3 regions of the Pseudarthrobacter sp. NKDBFgelt genome follow, and region 3 is predicted to be linked to each of the others. Evidence: predicted binding sites of a transcription regulator. Region 3 holds the regulator's gene; each other region holds the start of a gene.
What was found. Region 3 encodes Rex, which represses fermentation and respiration genes when NADH is low (regulators of the CRP and FNR family bind a similar motif). Its sites were predicted from a motif close to CTTGTGAANNNNTTCACAAG; they were not measured.
Positions count from the first base shown of each region.

Region 1 (5,897 bases), on a different contig from region 3:
ACCCTGCCCCAGCTCCTTTCCCTGCCGCCGCCACGGCTGAAACGGCCCTTACTGGAACGGCCCCGTGGACTGCGGCCGGCGCCGCGGCGGACCGGCAGTCGGAATTCTCCTTCCGGGTGGGCACCCGCCTCGGTGATAACTGCCCGCCATCCGCTGCCCAGGTTGCCTCCAACGGCGGCCAGTTCCTGGGACGGACCGGCACCATCTCCACGCCCCACGGTGAGATCCAGACCCCCGCGTTCATCGCCGTCGGAACCAAAGCCACCGTCAAGGCAGTGCTGCCTGAGGCCGTGGCAGACCTCGGCGCGCAGGCTGTGCTGGCCAACGCCTACCACCTGTACCTGCAGCCGGGCGCGGACATCCTGGACGAGGCAGGCGGCCTTGGCGCCTTTATGAACTGGTCCGGACCCACCTTCACGGACTCCGGCGGATTCCAGGTGATGAGCCTGGGCTCGGGTTTCAAGAAGGTCATCGACATGAACACCGTTACTGCCGCGGGCGCGCCCGGCCCGGATGACGCCGTCGCCCCCGGAAAGGAACGCCTGGCCCACATTGACGACGACGGCGTGTGGTTCAAGAGCCACCTCAACGGTGACCGGCACCGGTTCTCCCCCGAAATTTCCATGCAGGTGCAGCACCAGATCGGCGCGGACATCATGTTCGCCTTCGATGAGCTGACCACCCTTCAGAACTCCCGCAGGTACCAGGAGGAATCGCTCGAGCGGACCCGCCTGTGGGCGCTGAGGTGCCTCCAGGAGCACTTCCGGCTGACCTCGTCCCGGGCGGGCAAGCCGTACCAGGCCCTGTTCGGCGTGATCCAGGGCGCGCAGTACGAGGACCTGCGCCGCAAGGCGTGCCGGGACCTCGGCGCCATGCCGTTCGACGGGTTTGGCATCGGCGGGGCACTTGAAAAGGAGAACCTCGGCACAATTGTCCGCTGGTGCAACGAGGAACTGCCTGAGGACAAGCCCCGCCACCTGCTGGGCATCTCCGAGCCGGATGACATCTTCACGGCCATCGAGAACGGCGCGGACACCTTCGACTGCGTCTCCCCCACGCGGGTGGCCCGAAACTCCGCCTTCTACACGCCGCAGGGACGCTTCAACCTCTCCGGCGCCAAGTACAAGCGCGATTTCGGCCCGCTCCAGGACGGCTGCGACTGCTATGCCTGCACCAACTACTCGCGGGCCTACATCCACCACCTCTTCAAGGCGAAGGAGATGCTCTCCGCCACGCTGATCTCCATCCACAACGAACGGTTCGTGGTAAAGATGGTGGACGACGCCCGCCTGGCCATCGAGGATGGGACCTTCTTCGACTTCAAGGCGGAGACGCTGGGGCAGTACTACTCGTAGCCTGCCCGGCGCACGCAGGCGCCGGGCCGCCGTCGCCGAAATCGCCGGAACAGGGCGAGTTCGCCGGTGCGTTCCGGCGGGCCTGCAGCTTTCCGGCGATCCCGCTGCAGGTGGAAGGTACGACGCCGGGCGGCGGCTACGCTGCGTTCGTCACCGCTGCCGCCGGGACCCCGTAGCTGGGTTCCCGCTTCTTCACCCACCGGATCACCAGCGACGTCACCGGCACCAGGATGAACTCCACCAGGGTCTTGTACACGAAGCCCACCACCACGTAGTTCACAAAGGTCGCGGCATCCGTTATTCCGATGACCGAGGCGGCGATGCTGCAGAAGATCAGCGTGTCCACGAACTCGCCGGCCACCGAGGAGCCCATGATGCGGGCCCACAGGGACTTCTCGCCGGAGCGTGCCTTCATCCGCACCATGATCCAGGAGTTGATGGTCTGCCCGGCCAGGAACGCCAGCAGCGACGCCAGCACGATCTGCGGAACGGGACCGAGGGCGCCTTCCAGGGCTGCCTGCTTGGACGTTCCGAACTCGTCGTCGAATCCGGGCAGGGCGATGATTGCCCAGTAGCAGAGCGATGCGAAGACGGACAGCCCGAAGGTGGTGAGGATGGCTTTGCGTGCCACCTTGAAGCCGTAGACCTCGCTGATGACGTCGCCCAGGATGTACGCCAGCGGGAAAAGGAAGAAGCCGCCGTCGGTGATGATCGGCCCGATGGCCACTCCCTTGGACGCCCCGATGTTGGACAGGATCAGCACTACCGCCATGATCGCCAGCATGATGCCGAAGTACGGGGAGCCGATCGAGGCGAACCGTGGACGGTCCGGAACTGGGGTGTTTTGGGGAAGGGCGTGGTGGCCTGAAACAGGGGTCATGGCGGAGGTCCGTTCGTAGTGGTTCGCTCGGTGCCCGGGGAGCGGGAACACCGGCTGTATTAGCACTGTCCCCCAATTCTCCCACTGCACGGGAGGCTGCCGTGCGGCAGCGTGATGACCCCAATCTGAACGCGTTCAAATCTGTGGTATCTTTCTTGAACACGTTCAAATCTAAGGGAAGCCCATGACCGCAAAGAGCGAGCAGACGCGCCAGCTGGTGGCCGGCGTCGCCCTGCGGATGTTCCGGGAGATCGGCTTCGCCAAAACCACCATGCGCGCCATCGCAGCGGAGGCGGGCGTCTCGGTGGGCAACGCCTATTACTACTTCGCGTCCAAGGACGATCTGGTCCAGGAGCTGTATCTGCAGGTCCAGGCGGAGCACGCGGTCAGGGCGGCCGAAGCGCTCAAGGACGCTGCCGACCTCACCAGCCGGCTTAGGGCCACCCTTCACACGGGCCTGGACGCCATGGCCCCCTACCACCGGTTCGGCGGCGACTTCATAGCCACCGCCATCCGCCCGACGTCCCCGGTCAATCCCTTCGCCGCAGGGTCAACGGCGGCGCGCGAAGCGTCGCTGGACATCTTCCGCACGGCGGTTGAGGCCGCGAAACCGCCGGCACCGAAAAAGCTCAGGTCCGATCTCCCGGAACTGCTGTGGCTTTTCTACATGGCCGTCACCCTCTTCTGGGTCTACGACACCTCCGACGGGCAGCAGCGGACCAGGCGCCTGGTGGACGGCGCCGTCCCGCTGATCACTAGGGGACTCTCATTGGCCAGGGTTCCCGGTGTCGGCAGGATCCTGGACGATTTCCTGAGCCTGAGCCGCAGCATCCGCGGCTGAAGACCGAAACAACACATTGGGGGGAAAATGAGCGGCACCAGAACGGTGGTACTGGCTGGAGCTTCCGGATTCATCGGCAGATATATCCGGGCCCGCTTCGAGAAGGATGGCTGGACCGTGCGCACCATTGGCCGTGAAGGCGCCAAGGGTTCGCCAGCGGCCACGTGGGATGACGACGACGGCCGCCTGGCCCAGGTGCTGGACGGTGCGGAGTTTCTCGTGAACCTCGCCGGACGCTCCGTCTCCTGCCGCTACAACGACCGGAACAAGGCAGCCATACTGCAGTCCCGCGTTGCGACCACGGCGGCACTTGGCCGCGCCATCGCACTTTGCCGGCAGCCGCCGTCGACCTGGCTCAATGCGAGCACCGGCACCATCTACCGCAACGCCGTCGACCGCCCGCAGTCGGAACGTGACGGCGAACCCGGAACGGGATTCTCCGTGGACGTTGCCCGCGCCTGGGAAGCGGAACTCGACGCCGCCGTGACGCCGGGGACACGCAAGATTCCGCTGCGGATCGCCATCGTCCTGGGCCGCGGCGGCGGCGCGCTGCGGCCGTTCGCCAACCTGGCCCGGCTGGGCCTGGGCGGCCGAATGGGACCAGGCACGCAGAAATTCAGCTGGATCCATGTGGAGGATCTGTACCGGTGCGTCCGTTTCCTGCATGCGCGGAAGGACATCACCGGGCCGGTGAACGTGGCTTCGCCGGATGTGGTGACAAACCGCGAACTGATGCGCATGGTCCGCCGGGCCTACGGGGCCCGGTTCGGCATCCCCACTCCTGCCTGGCTGCTGCGGCTCGGTGCCGTACTGATCCGGACAGAGACGGAACTGGTCCTGAAGAGCCGCTGGGTCCAGCCGGAGAAGCTGCTGGACGCGGGCTTCGTCTACAGCCAGCCAGAACTGGGCCGCGCGCTCCAGCAGATCGCCAAAGCCAGGTGAGCCGGCCGCGCAGGGTGACTTTCGGCCCCGCCGCCTTCCTCCTCGGCGCCGCCCTTACTGTCTTTGTCTTTGGCCTGCCATTCGGTCCCCCGGGGTACGTATTCTCAATTGGAGCGGCCCTGCTATTCGGCATGCCGCTGGCTCTTCTGGTGGGGATGCTTCTGCGGTCTGTCCGCAACCAGTGGATTCATATCCTCGCTATAGGCGGGGCCGGCATCGTCACCGGCATGGTGACACTTCTCTTCCTCGTTGGCACCCGGTGGTATTCGATGTGGGGCTTAGCGCTATGGGCCGGATTTTGCGCCGCGCTGGGCCGCTCGGCCGTGGTACCAATCGTCAAGGCGCACGATGAAGCGGAACAGGGCCACGACGCTGGGCCGTCGCCAGCAGCGGCGGTCTTGGAACCCTGACCAGCCGCACGTCCAGATGCTGTACGGCCCCACAAAGCGGGCGTTCGACGCCGGATGGCAGGATGGTGCCATGACTTCCGTTTCCGCTGATGTCCAGTCCCCCGCTGCCGCTCCGGCCGTTGTCCTGACGATCGCCGGTTCAGAGGCCACCGGCGGCGCCGGTGCCCAGGCCGACCTGAAGACGTTCCAGGAGCTGGGGGTCTTTGGCATCGCCAACCTGACGTGCATCGTCTCGTTCGACCCGAACGACAATTGGAACCACCGGTTTGTCCCGGTGGACCAGCAGGTCATCGCGGACCAGCTGGAGGCGACCACGGCCGCTTACGGGCTGGCATCAGATGGTCAACCACTGCCCGGCCGGCCGGTGCTGGACACCGTCAAGATCGGGATGCTGGGCAGCCCCGCCACCATCGCCACCGTGGCTGGTGCACTGGAAGCCAACAGTTTTGGCAACGTGGTCCTGGATCCGGTCCTGATCTGCAAGGGCCAGGAGCCGGGGCACGCGCTGGACACGGACCAGGCCCTCAAGGCGCAGATCCTGCCGCTGGCCACGTTTGTCACACCCAACCATTTTGAGGCCGAATCGCTATCTGGCCTGGAAATCACCGATGTCGAGTCCCTCAAGGCCGCCGCCATCCGCATCCACGAAATCAGCGGCGCGGCCGTACTCGCCAAGGGCGGGGTGCGGCTGGAAGGCCCGGACGCCGTCGACGTGTTCTACGACGGCGAAACCCTGGAAGTCCTGAGCGCACCCAAGGTGGGCGAGGTGGCTGTCTCCGGCGCCGGCTGCTCGCTGGCTGCCGCCGTGACTGCCGAACTCGCCAAGGGGGCATCGCCGCTCGACGCAGCCCGCACAGCCAAGGACTTTGTCACCGCGGGGATCCGCAATCGCGTCGCGTCCGGTGCTCCCTTTGATGCGCTGTGGCAGGGCGGCGCCCGCTAACCCGCCACCCAGCCCCGGACGCTCTCTCACTAGATGCGCGTTTTCCCGAAACCCTCTTGCACTGTGCGCGAGAGGGTTCCGTATTTTCCTGCATTAGCTGATGGAGCGTCGTCTGGGAGGGACGACGGCGCGGGGCAGCCCTAGACGTTCGTTCACCTGGGGTCGGTTACAGTTCCCATGAACAGCGGCAGCCCGGTTTCGCCATGAACGATCTGGTAGTGGAACGGCCGGTCGAACGCGATGGTCCGCTCGGGCTCCGGTGGAGCGCTGGTGGCCTCTCCGTTGATCTGGGTTACAGCGGCGGCAATGGTGCCCTTTTCGGCCACCGTGATGTTGGCAGCCTGGGCGGCTTGGGTAATCATCATCTGCGGCTGGATGTTGTTGAAGTCCTCCGTGGTACCGAGCATGTTCTCCAGGCCCAGCGCATCGAAGACCTTGCGGAGATCAAAACTGGACTTGTGGTCCCAGCGGGGCAGCTGGATCTGGACTGACGCGGGCCGGGCGGTATCAAACGTGTCCGCGACTT
Region 1 is NZ_JBJURL010000029.1:31,024-36,920, reverse strand. Features, by position in the region: gene tgt (tRNA guanosine(34) transglycosylase Tgt) at 1-1,355, shown strand, start outside; gene ACKAE7_RS09875 (queuosine precursor transporter) at 1,492-2,235, opposite strand; gene ACKAE7_RS09870 (TetR/AcrR family transcriptional regulator) at 2,420-3,076, shown strand; gene ACKAE7_RS09865 (TIGR01777 family oxidoreductase) at 3,104-4,018, shown strand; gene ACKAE7_RS09860 (hydroxymethylpyrimidine/phosphomethylpyrimidine kinase) at 4,499-5,371, shown strand; gene ACKAE7_RS09855 (serpin family protein) at 5,524-5,897, opposite strand, start outside.
Region 1: ACKAE7_RS09875 (queuosine precursor transporter) is a predicted target of Rex. The motif match lies at 2,358-2,377, and genes of this name have one in related genera.

Region 2 (5,897 bases), on a different contig from region 3:
ACCAGCAATTGCCCCTCCACCGCTCCGGCAAGGGCATCGGTGAGCTGCGGCTTCCAGAACGAGGCGAGGCGGCCGACGTCGGGCAGTGCAGTACCCATGGACAGCCGGTAGGCAGGCACGCTGTCACCAAAACGGATCACACCCCAGAGCGCGGAAACCACCAGCACGGACGCGTCCGCCTTGCGGCGCTGCGCAGCCGTGAGGGTTTTGTAGCCCAGGGCGTCATAAAGCACCCCCGAATAGATCCGGTGGGCGGGCGCCGCCGGTTCGGCATGAAGCCGCGTGTTGCGGCGGACGTCGTCCTTGAGCGATGCGCCCACACCCAGCAGCGCGAGGGCGTCCGCGTGTGCGCTCACCGTTCCCAGCGCATCCAGCACTTTGGCGCGGCAGGCGTTCAACTCGGGGAAGCTCAGGGACGGCCAGTCGACGGCGGATCCGCGGACGGCGGGTGTCTTGCCTTCGGAAGGGGGAAGCAGAATCAGCACCGTCCGATCCTACCGGCGGCGGGAAAGGGCAAGCCCACCGGTAGACTGGAGTTTGGATGGGTTGACCAGGCGGCCGCGCGTCACGCAAGTGGCTCGAGGAACGTCCGGGCTCCGCAGGGCAGGGTGGTGGGTAACGCCCACTCGGGGTAACCCGCAGGCCAGTGCCACAGAGAACAGACCGCCTGGGTCGCGCCGGTTTGAAAGCGGCACGAACCAGGTAAGGGTGAAACGGTGGTGTAAGAGACCACCAGCTTCCCGGGTGACCGGGAAGGCTAGGTAAACCCCACCCGGAGCAAGGCCAGACAGGACACGTTTGAGGGCTGCCCGCCCGAGTGTCCGGGTAGGCCGCTGGAGGGCGCCGGCAACGGCGTTCGTAGATGGATGGCCGCTACTCCCGCGCCGGTAACGGAACGGGAGCACAGAACCCGGCGTATCGGTCAACCCATCCATCCACACTGGTTTGACCTTGGACGATGTGTTGGGGATCCTGAACCGTGCCCGCAAATCATGACCCGCAAGTCAGCCCCGGCGCTGCTCGTCCGCAGCAAGTCCCCGGACGCAGCCAACAGGCTGTTGCCCTGGCCGGCTTCTTTTCGCTCTCCCTGGCTGCATGGGCCGCGGCGTCGGTCCCCATCATCCTGCATTCCAGCGGCTGGTTCGCGGGGTCGGTCAAAGCCCCCTGGATGCCGCCCGGCTGGATGTTCAGGAGCATGTGGATGCTGCTGTACGCCGCGGTTGCGGTGGCCGCCTGGCTGGTCTGGCGCAAGGGAGCCCTCACCGGAGGCACGCTGGCGGGCTACCTCACCCAGTTGGTGCTCAACGCCGCATGGCCGCTGGCCTTTTTCGGACTCTTTCCCGTGTTTGGCGGTGCGTCCCTCTGGGCGGCTTTCCTGATGATCGCCGCCCTTGGCACCTCGGTTGCCTTCCTCATCCTGCGCTTCGGTCCGGTCAGCCCCGCAGCAGGCCTGTTGATGCTGCCCTACCTGTCCTGGGTGGTTTTCTCCTCCAGCCTCAATCTCTATTCGGCCCTCCACAACTGATGTCCTGGCGCAACGGCTTTACCTGTGAGTGATTTCACTCGGTCAGGGCCGAATTACGGACGCCAGCCAATTTAGAATGGATGCGGACGCAGGAGTTCTCCCGCCGGAGTTGCGTTCGCAGCCGGCGGTTTTTCTTTGCGTGTGATCCAGGCGCCCGGGGGCCGACCCCCGCGGGCGCAGGCGCCCCTGCACGACATGTGGTGGCCGACAACCGTGTACGAGGACGTACACGGCTGAACCGAGGAAGGTATTTCTGTGAGCCAGACGTCAGATTCTTGTCTTGATACGTGGATGGGCCGCGAGGCCCTCGCCGAGGCCATGATCCCGGTGATCGGCCGGCTGTACCGCGAAAACAACGTGGTCACCAGCATCCACGGCCGGAGTTTGATCAACAAGTCCACCATGAACATCCTCAAGGCGCACCGCTTTGCGCGCCGCATGAGCAAGGACGAACTGCTGCTGGAGGAGACCGCTCCGCTCCTGAACACCCTGGCCAACCTGGAGCTCGGCGCGGCAGCGATCGACATTGCACGGCTGAACCAGAAGTTCAAGGAAGAGGGCAACGGCGCCACCCTTGAAGAATTCCTCCGCGCGGAACTGGCCGACGTCGTCGGCAAGCGCGGCGGCGATGACCGCACCAGCACCGATGTGGTGCTTTACGGCTTCGGCCGGATCGGCCGGCTCCTGGCCCGCCTCCTGATCGAAAAGGCCGGCGGCGGCCACGGCCTCCGGCTTCGCGCCATCGTTGTGCGCAAGGGCTCGGACAACGATCTCTCCAAGCGGGCCAGCCTGCTGCGCCGCGACTCCGTGCACGGTTCCTTTGAAGGCACCATCCGGATTGACGAGGAAGCCAACACCATCACGGCCAACGGCGTCCAGGTGCAGGTCATTTACTCGGACAACCCGGCCACCATCGACTACACCGCCTACGGCATCAGCAACGCCCTGGTGGTGGACAACACCGGACGCTGGCGTGACGCGGAAGGCCTCTCCCAGCACCTGCAGAGCAAGGGCGTTGCGCGGGTGCTCCTGACTGCCCCCGGCAAGGGCGACCTGAAGAACATCGTGCACGGCATCAACCAGGGCACCATCGAGGATACGGACAAGATTGTGTCCGCAGCGTCCTGCACCACCAACGCCATCACGCCGGTGCTCAAGGCCATCAACGACAAATTCGGCGTGGTCCACGGGCACGTGGAGACCGTCCACTCCTTCACCAATGACCAGAACCTGATCGACAACTTCCACAAGGGCGACCGCCGCGGCCGGTCGGCGGCACTGAACATGGTGATCACGGAGACCGGCGCCGCCAAGGCCGTGGCCAAGGCCCTCCCCGAACTGCTTGGCAAGCTGACCGGCAGCTCCATCCGCGTCCCCACCCCGGACGTGTCCCTGGCCATCCTGAACCTGAGCCTGGAGAACGGGACCACCAAGGACGAGGTCAACAACTACCTGCGGGAGATGTCCCTGCACTCGGACCTGCGCAAGCAGATCGACTACATCGACTCACCCGAAGTGGTGTCCACCGACTTCGTCGGTTCCCGCCGCGCGGGCATTGTTGACGGCCTGGCCACGATCTCCAACGAGAAGAACCTGGTGCTCTACGTCTGGTACGACAACGAGTTCGGTTACAGCTGCCAGGTGGTCCGCGTCATGGAGGAGATGGCCGGCGTGAACCCGCCGTCGTTCCCGGCCAAGGAAACTGCAGCCGCCCTCGCAGCCATCGCCGTTTAGGTTTCCGGCCAGGGTCTCCCGATTTCCCGGCTGATGATGCTGGAATCAGCCGGGAAACGGGACCACACTGGTGGAATGGAAAATGATTCGACGCTCCAGCACGAAACAACCCTTGAGCACGCCCTCGACATCGCCAAAGCCAACCACAAGGAGGCTGTCCGGCTGCTTGAGGGCGCCCGCGCCGCCCACAAAACGGGCGACGTCGGAGAGGACCGGGTGCGCCAGCTCGAAGGGCTGCTGGCTATTGCCGAGGAAGACCTCCGAAGAGTGATGCGGGAGCAGTAACCCCGCCGGTGTAACCTTCCACTTTCCCTCCACACTGTGGATATCAGCGGGGGTGCCGGAGGGGTGTCCTAGGCTCGTCTGGTGCATGAGAGTACGGCAAGGCCAGGAACCCCATGACCGTGAGCTGGTCTTCCTATCGGCGGGCGAGACGGCGTTCACGCCAGGCGTGGGGAATCCTGGCGGCAGCTGCAATAGCGGCCATGGTGGCCCTGTCCTGGTTCTTCACCGCCGGACAGTTTGCCGCAGCGGAGCCTGCGGTTTCCGGCCCCACTGAAGCTCCTGTCTTTGAGCCCGCGTGGATGAAACCTGTTAAGCCTGTGCACCCGGTGCCCGCAGGTTCTGCCCTCGCCGCACTGGACGGGCTGGCCGTCAAGGGACGCGCCGCCGCGTCGGACTACAGCCGGGATGCCTTTGGCCAGGCCTGGCAGGACGTGGACCGGAACGGCTGCGATACCCGCAATGACATCCTGCGCCGCGACCTCACCGACGTAGTGCTGACGGACGGCTCCGGATGCCGGGTGGCAGCCGGTACGTTCCATGAGCCCTACACCGGGCAGTTCGTGGACTTCCGCCGCGGCTCAGACAGCAGCCGGGCGGTCCAGATAGACCATGTGGTTGCCCTCGGTGACGCCTGGCAGAAAGGCGCACAGTCGCTGACGGCGGGGGAGCGCCAGAACCTCGCCAACGATCCACTGAACCTCATTGCCGCAGATGGTCCTGCCAACCAGAAGAAGGGCGCCGGTGACGCCGCCACCTGGCTTCCCAAAAACACGTCGATCCGCTGCCACTATGTGGCCCGCCAGGTTTCGGTGAAGGCCGCCTACGGCCTGTGGGTCACCGAAGCGGAGAAGGACGCCATGAAGCGCGTCCTGGGTTCCTGCCCCGGCCAGCAGACGGTTGCCGCCCGCTGAGCCGGAACCCGGCTGTACCGCGTTCGACGTCACCCGTGGCTGCCGATCGGACCGGGTATTCAGGCAACGGCCGCCGTCGGGCCCTGTTGTCCTGACGAGGTGCTTGAGCTGCTCATTCGCCCCGACCGTGCACCGGCCTGGCGTTTGCTGGTGGTTCTCCGACCTCGTGGATGGCGTGGCCGCCGCAACCCGTCTTGGTGACGCTGGCTCGCTCGATGCCAGAGACGGTGAACCATCGCATCGCGTTGCGCAATCGGCACCACCCAACCAGGTACCACTGGCCGTTGGTGGAGGCGAACAGCACCGGCTCAACGTCGCGGGTGGTCGAGGTCCCGTCTCTCGATGTGTAACGAATGCGGATCACCCGCTGCTCGGCCATCGCCTCTTCCAGTGCCGACTTGATTGCGCGCGAAGAGGCGGGAAGCGCGTTGACCCAGACGCGGTGGGCCAGCTCGTCGCCCCGCGCCCGGGTTTTGGGATCGAGGACGTCCAGGATCTTTTGGACGCCTGCTGCTGCCAGATCGGCGTAGGGGGCATCGGGTGCAGCGGCCACGGCTGCCATGAGCGCCACGGCCTGCGCAGGGGACAGGCTGACAGGCGGCAAAGACCCGCCTGCAGCCAATCCGTAGCCACCGCCCGGACCAGGGCGGGACCATATAGGCGCGCCGCTGTTGTCCAACGCATCGAGGTCTCTCTTGATTGTGCGCACAGATACCTCAAATTCTCCCGCCAACCGTTCGGCGGAAACCCCGCGCGTGCCGCTGCGGCGCAACATCTCGGATAGAGCATGGAGCCTTTCGACTCGCTTCACAGTTCAAGCCCCGGCGAATTCATGACATAAATAGTGACATACCCTTGTCCGTGGCGCCTGCGAGGGTATTGACATGACAACTACTGCAAGCAGTCCGATCATTATTCTCATTGCCGGCCACTGGCTGGGCGCTTGGGCATGGGACGAAGTGCTTGAACACCTGACAACCGACCACTCCCGTGCAACCGCGATGACACTGCCCGGTCTCGACGTGGACGATCCCGAGCGTGCGGCGAGGACTCTCGACGATCAAGCCGCAGCGGTCCTGGACGTCATCACCCAACTCGGGGCCTCCGGGGATCAGCCCGCAACCCTCGTCGCTCACAGCGGGGCGAACGCGCCCGTCAGCCTCGTCCTTGACCGACACCCTGAGCTGGTCCAGCGAGTGGTCTGGGTGGACTCCGGCCCTGTGGTGACGGGAAGCGCCTTCGGCCCAGGCATCCCGGAGGGGTTGGAGGAGCTTCCGCTGCCGTCCCTCGACGTCCTCGCGCAGCAGGCGAGCCTCGAGGGCCTGAGCGCAGAGGTCCTCGAGCGTTTTCGGGCCCGGGCCGTCCCTGAGCCCGGCACCGTGCTTCGTCAGCCCGTCGTGCTCACGAACGATGCCCGCCGCAAGGTCCGGACCACACTCGTG
Region 2 is NZ_JBJURL010000016.1:9,984-15,880, forward strand. Features, by position in the region: gene ACKAE7_RS06460 (YaaA family protein) at 1-485, opposite strand, end outside; RNA gene rnpB (RNase P RNA component class A) at 543-934, shown strand; gene ACKAE7_RS06470 (TspO/MBR family protein) at 980-1,525, shown strand; gene ACKAE7_RS06475 (glyceraldehyde-3-phosphate dehydrogenase) at 1,781-3,259, shown strand; gene ACKAE7_RS06480 (hypothetical protein) at 3,335-3,544, shown strand; gene ACKAE7_RS06485 (HNH endonuclease family protein) at 3,658-4,455, shown strand; gene ACKAE7_RS06490 (helix-turn-helix transcriptional regulator) at 4,568-5,266, opposite strand; gene ACKAE7_RS06495 (alpha/beta fold hydrolase) at 5,340-5,897, shown strand, end outside.
Region 2: ACKAE7_RS06475 (glyceraldehyde-3-phosphate dehydrogenase) is a predicted target of Rex. The motif match lies at 1,547-1,566, and genes of this name have one in related genera.

Region 3 (5,897 bases):
CATGTTTATACTGGATGCAGCAGTTAGTTGAGACTTCAACAGATGAAGTTTCAACAGCAAACCCGACAGTACGCAAACCCAAGGAGCATCACCATGGCACTTCCCGCAGACATCACCACCGGCACCTGGACCCTGGACAACTCACACAGCGAGATCGGCTTCACGGTCCGCCACGCAGGCATCAGCAAGGTCCGCGGCCAGTTCACCGAAGCCGATGCCACCCTTGACCTCCCCGAGGACGTCACCGGCGCCCGGATCAACGCCACCATCAACACCGCCAGCTTCGATTCCGGCGACGTAAACCGCGACGGCCACGTCAAGGGCGAGGACTTCTTCGACGTGGAGAAGTTTCCCGAAATCTCCTTTGTCTCCAACGGCCTCGTGGCCAAGGGCGACAGCTACGAGCTGACCGGCGACCTAACCATCAAGGGTGTCACCCGCCCCGTCACCCTGGACACCGAGTTCAACGGTGTGGCTGTTGACCCCTTCGGCAACACCCGTGCAGGCGTTTCCGCCGAGACCACAATCAGCCGCAAGGACTTCGGCCTGACCTGGAACGCCATCCTCGAGACCGGCGGCGTCCTGGTGAGCGACAAGGTTGCCATCAACCTCGAACTCGCCTTCATCGCTCCCGCGGCATAATTCCTTCCGCTCCGGCACCCCGGCCCTGGACTCCCGCAGTCCGGCGCCGGGGTGCCGTCTTTAAGCACACCGCTCCTTCCGGGTCCCGGCGGGGTTTACAGTGAGGGCCATGAGCAATTCACCCAGCGCGCCGCGGAGCGGTTTTGCCCGAATGTTCCTGGTGACGGGCCTGCCCACCGAACTCAAGGTCTCCTTCTGGATCTGGTTTGTGGGCGGCATCCTGGGCCTGCTGGGTGGAATGCTGGGCATGCTGGCGTCGCTGGTGCTCTTTGCCGCGGCACCAGGGGCGGCCACGCTGGTGCTCCTGCTCATGCTGCTGGCGGCAGCGGTCGGTGCTGCGCAGATTGTCCTCGCCCTTGCCATGAAGGACGGAAAGCATTGGGCCCGGCTGGGCCTCACGGCCCTCACCGGCGCCACCCTAATCCTGGCGGTGGCCAACGCCATGATGGGCGTGGGCCAGGGCGGCAACTGGGCAACGTTCCTCATCAGCCTGGCGGCAACGGTCCTGCTGTGGCTGCCCAATTCCCAAGCCTTCTTCACGGCGGCCCGCTCCGGGAATACCTCTTCCGAATGACCCACAAGGCGCCTGCCCGGGGGTACGGTGGACGTAAGTGATGCTGGGGGTAGGGGACAGGACCGATCCCGGCGATTTACCTGGAACCCGACACGCAAAAGGACCGCCCATGAGCACTCCCCCCGTCCCGCCTCCCGTTCCGAACGAGCCCGAGCCCGGCTCCGAGTCTGGCAGCCAGGGTCCGCGCTACGGCCAGAATGCACCCCAGTATGGCCAAAACCAGCCCCAGTACGGCCAGCAGTCCGGAGCACCGCAGTATGGACAGAATGCCCCGCAGTATGGGCAGAACCCGCCGCAGTACGGCCAGTCCGGCGCACCCCAGTACGGGCAGAACCCGCCGCAGTTCGGACAGAATCCGCCGGCAGCACCCGGCTATGGCCAGCAGCCGTACGGACAGTCCCCGTACGCGCAGTATCCGTCGGAGCAGCCCCAGCCGTCCGGCAGCACGGGCGTCCCCCAGATGGTCAACATCTCCTTCTGGCTGTTGATTGCATCCGCCGCGATCTTTGTCATTTCGATGCTGACCGGGCTGACCACGCTGGACGATCCCATGTTCCGAGACGCCTTCGAAACTCAGATTGAGGGCAGCGGCGCTGGAGTCACCTACGAGGATATGAAGGGCGTCATCGCCGGCACCCTGGTGGTGTTCGCCATCATCGGGCTCGCCCTCTACTTGCTGGTGGCATTCTTCGTCCGCAAGGGCAAGAACTGGGCACGGATCCTGGGCACGGTCTTCGCGGCACTGTCCATCTTCGGCCTCTTCGGCCCGCCAAGCTTTGCAACCATCGGCACCCTGCTGGGGATCGCGGCCATCGTGCTGCTCTACCTGCCGGCCTCGGCCCCGTATTTCCGGCGCCAGCAGCCGTTCGCCAACCCTTACGGCGGCAATATGGGTAACCCGTACGGACGGTAACTCCAAGCACCACCCACCCTTCGGGCGTGGGCCCCGGAACCAGCAAGCACCGCTGACGTAATCTAGGCGGTCTGCCCCGGGGCCTGCGCCCGTTGTGCGTGATAGGCGAGGATCTGCAGTTCCGTTGCCATGTCCACCTTGCGAAGGTTAACGCCTTCCGGCACCTGGAGCATGATGGGGGCGAAGCTGAGGACGCTGCGGACCCCGGCCGCCACCACGCGGTCGCAGATGTCCTGGGCCACGGACGCGGGCAGGGCGAGGACCACCATATTGGCTCCCGTGCGGTGGAGCACGGTTTCCAGGTCCGCCACATCGCTGACGCGCAGCCAGCCGACCTCGTTGCCCACCACCATCTGGTCCGCGTCAAAGATGGCCACGACGTCGAAGCCCCGGGATTCGAAGCCGCCGTACCGCGCAAGGGCCTTGCCCAGGTTGCCGGCACCGACGATGGCCACCTTCCAGTCGTGGGTGAGGCCCAGGGCGGCGGCGATGTGCCGGCTGAGGTACTGCACCTCATAGCCCACACCGCGGGTGCCGTAGGAGCCCACATGGGAAAGATCCTTGCGGAGCGTTGCGGAGCTGACGCCGGAGGCCTCGGCAAGGGATTCGGAGGAGACCCGCTCCACGCCCTCGGCCAGAAGCGTATTAAGGGCACGGAGGTAGAGTGTCAGCCGGGCCACTGCAGCGGGCGGAATCTGTTTGGCTGCCGTGCCCGCAGCTCCCGGCAGGTCCGGGACAGCCTGGGGGGTTGAATCCAGCGAAGCCACCAGCCCCTCCCTCGCATCGCGTTGTGACTCCACTCTAGGGCCCAACCGGCAATGCCATCAAAGCAGGTGCCGCCGATGCAAGGGACGCGACAAGCCTCTCCGCCACGGTTCTGCTCCCCTACTGCGCCATGGCCCGCTGGAGCACGCGTGCCAGCCGGGCTTCGTCGATTTTCCAGAAGTCGCGCTGCACGCCATCCACCAGCACCACCGGGATTTCCTCCGCGTAGCGCTCACGGAGTTCCGGCTGGTTGTCCACCAGCTCTTCGCTCCACTCAAGTCCCAGCGAGGCGGTAACCCGGCTGACGGCGTCGCGCGCGTCTTCGCAGAGGTGGCAGTCTGCCTTGGTGATCAGGACAACGCGGGGTATGGCCATGCCTTAACCGTAGTCCCGTTCCCGTGGGTCCGGCGACGCCGGGCAAGGGGTGGACAAGGCTAAACGGGGATTGAACAGTGGATTGACTAGACTCGACTGCATGCCCGAGGAGAAGTACGTTGCCGTAGTCACCAAACCGGTTGCTGCGCCGCAACCGGGCGAGGCGGCGTTCTTCGATGTGGACAACACCCTGATGCGCGGCGCCAGCCTCTTCCACGTTGCCCGCAAGATGCACCAGCGCGGGGCGTTCACCATGGCCCAGGCCGCCGGATTCGCGTGGAAGCAGCTCAAGTTCGTGGCCCGCGGCGAAAACATGGACGATGTCCACGCAGTCCGCGACTCCGCACTGACGCTGGCCGCGGGCATCACGGTTGACGACATCAAGGCGCTCGGCGAAGAGGTCTACGACGAAATGATCGCCTCCCGCATCTGGCCGGGCGCCAAAGCGCTGGCGGAGCAGCACCTGCGCGTGGGCCGCCGGGTGTGGCTGGTGACCGCCACCCCCATCGAAGTGGCCACCGTGATCTCCACCCGGCTGGGGCTGACCGGGGCACTGGGGACGGTGGGCGAAATTTCCGAGGGCATGTACACCGGCCGCCTGGTGGGTGACATCCTGCACGGTTCGGCCAAGGCCGTGGCTGTCCAGGCCATTGCGGACGCCGAGGAGCTGGACCTCAAGCGCTGCTGGGCGTACAGCGACTCCTACAACGACATTCCGCTGCTCACCCTGGTAGGCCACCCGGTGGCCATCAACCCGGATGCCCGCCTGCGCCGGCACGCCCGCGACAACAACTGGCCGGTCTACGATTTCCGGTCCGGCCGGCGAGCAGCCACGTTCGGCCTCAAAGCCGCAACGGCCGGCGGCGCCGTCTACGGGCTCTGGAAGGGCTTCGCCCGCATCCGGGGCCCGCGCATCTAGGTAGCCGTAAGTGTCGTTTTGGGCCCTCAAAACGACACTTACTGCTACCTGGTTGGTGCCGGGGATAAAGAAATGCCCGCCGCCTCGGAAGGCGACGGGCATTTCTGCGCTGTTGAAGTATCTCTACTTCTTGTTGCGGCGCTGGTGACGGGTCTTGCGAAGCAGCTTGCGGTGCTTCTTCTTGGCCATACGCTTGCGACGCTTCTTAATAACTGAACCCACGTAAGTTCCTTACAAACTAGATGCAGTACCTGTCTGATGGAAATGTTCGTGGACAGAGCTACGAACTGAACAACTGACAGATTCTTACAATGACGTAAAACGTTCCTTAACAGGGTACCGCTTCCGGGAGGCGGCTACGGACAGTTGCTCAAGCTGTCTCAGTGTGGCCGTCCACGACAGCACCTTTGAGGTACTGCTCAACGGCCTGTTCCGGAACCCGGTAGGAGCGGCCGAAGCGCACTGCCGGCATTTCGCCGGAGTGCACCAGCCGGTACACAGTCATTTTGGAGACGCGCATGACCTGGGCGACTTCAGCCACGGTCAGGAACTTCGCGTTGGAGAAGTTCTGTTCTGCCGACATTTCCCTATTTCCTTTGCTGACGGATGGACAACAGTGACCCCAGGTACATGCCAATGCGGTGTTCCGATGCTGAGCCATCCACCAACCACTTATCTAGATACTCTAGATGTTCCTGTGGCAGAAGTGAAAGTAGTAAATCCCCCTAGTTCGCTTCCCGGCGCTTGCGCGCGGACGCCGCCAGCTGGTCCAGGACGGAGACCGAAACGTCCCACTCCATGCAGGCGTCGGTGACACTCTGCCCGTACACCAGCTCAGCCCGTCCGGCCGCGTGCTCCGCAACATCCAGGTTCTGCGCACCGCCCACCAGGAAGCTTTCCAGCATGACGCCGGCAATCGCCTGCGCCGACGTGCCGCCGTCCTCGAGCTGCGCACCGATCTCCAGCGCCACCTCGGCCTGCCTGTGGTGGCTCTTGCCGCTGTTGGCATGGCTGGCGTCCACGATGAGGCGCGGGTTCAGCTGCTTGCCGGCCAGCTTGGCTGACGCCGCCCCGACGTCGGCGGTGGAGTAGTTGGGTCCCTTGCGTCCGCCGCGGAGGATGACGTGGGTGTCCGGGTTTCCGGCGGTGGACACCAGCGCGGCCCGGCCGTCACCGTCAATGCCGAGGAAAGCCTGTGCCGCGGCGGCTGCACCGCAGGCGTCGATGGCCACCTGGAGGTCGCCGTCAGTCCCGTTCTTGAAGCCGATGGGCATGGACAGCCCGGACGCGAGCTGCCGGTGGATCTGGCTTTCGGTGGTCCGCGCCCCGATGGCACCCCAGGAGATGAGGTCGGCCATGTACTGCGGGCTGATGGGTTCGAGGAACTCCGTTGCGGTGGGGAGGCCCAGGGCGGTGACCTGCTGCAGGAAGTGCCGGGCGGTGCGGAGGCCGGTCACCATGTCGTGGCTGCCGTCCAGGCGGGGATCGTTGATCAGGCCCTTCCAGCCCACGGTGGTGCGGGGCTTTTCGAAGTAGGTGCGCATCACGATCAGCAGGTCTTCCCTGTGCTTCTCGGCCTGACTCACCAGCCGGCGTGCGTATTCCAGGCCCGCCTTGGGGTCGTGGATGGAGCAGGGCCCCACGATCACCAGCAGGCGGTCATCCACGCCGTCCATGATGGCCCGGACTTCATCGCGTCCGCGTTCGAC
Region 3 is NZ_JBJURL010000091.1:4,368-10,264, forward strand. Features, by position in the region: gene ACKAE7_RS18285 (YceI family protein) at 94-642, shown strand; gene ACKAE7_RS18290 (hypothetical protein) at 752-1,216, shown strand; gene ACKAE7_RS18295 (hypothetical protein) at 1,326-2,129, shown strand; gene ACKAE7_RS18300 (redox-sensing transcriptional repressor Rex) at 2,192-2,896, opposite strand; gene ACKAE7_RS18305 (glutaredoxin family protein) at 3,015-3,269, opposite strand; gene ACKAE7_RS18310 (HAD family phosphatase) at 3,370-4,188, shown strand; gene ACKAE7_RS18315 (30S ribosomal protein bS22) at 4,312-4,410, opposite strand; gene ACKAE7_RS18320 (helix-turn-helix domain-containing protein) at 4,559-4,771, opposite strand; gene ACKAE7_RS18325 (3-deoxy-7-phosphoheptulonate synthase) at 4,914-5,897, opposite strand, start outside.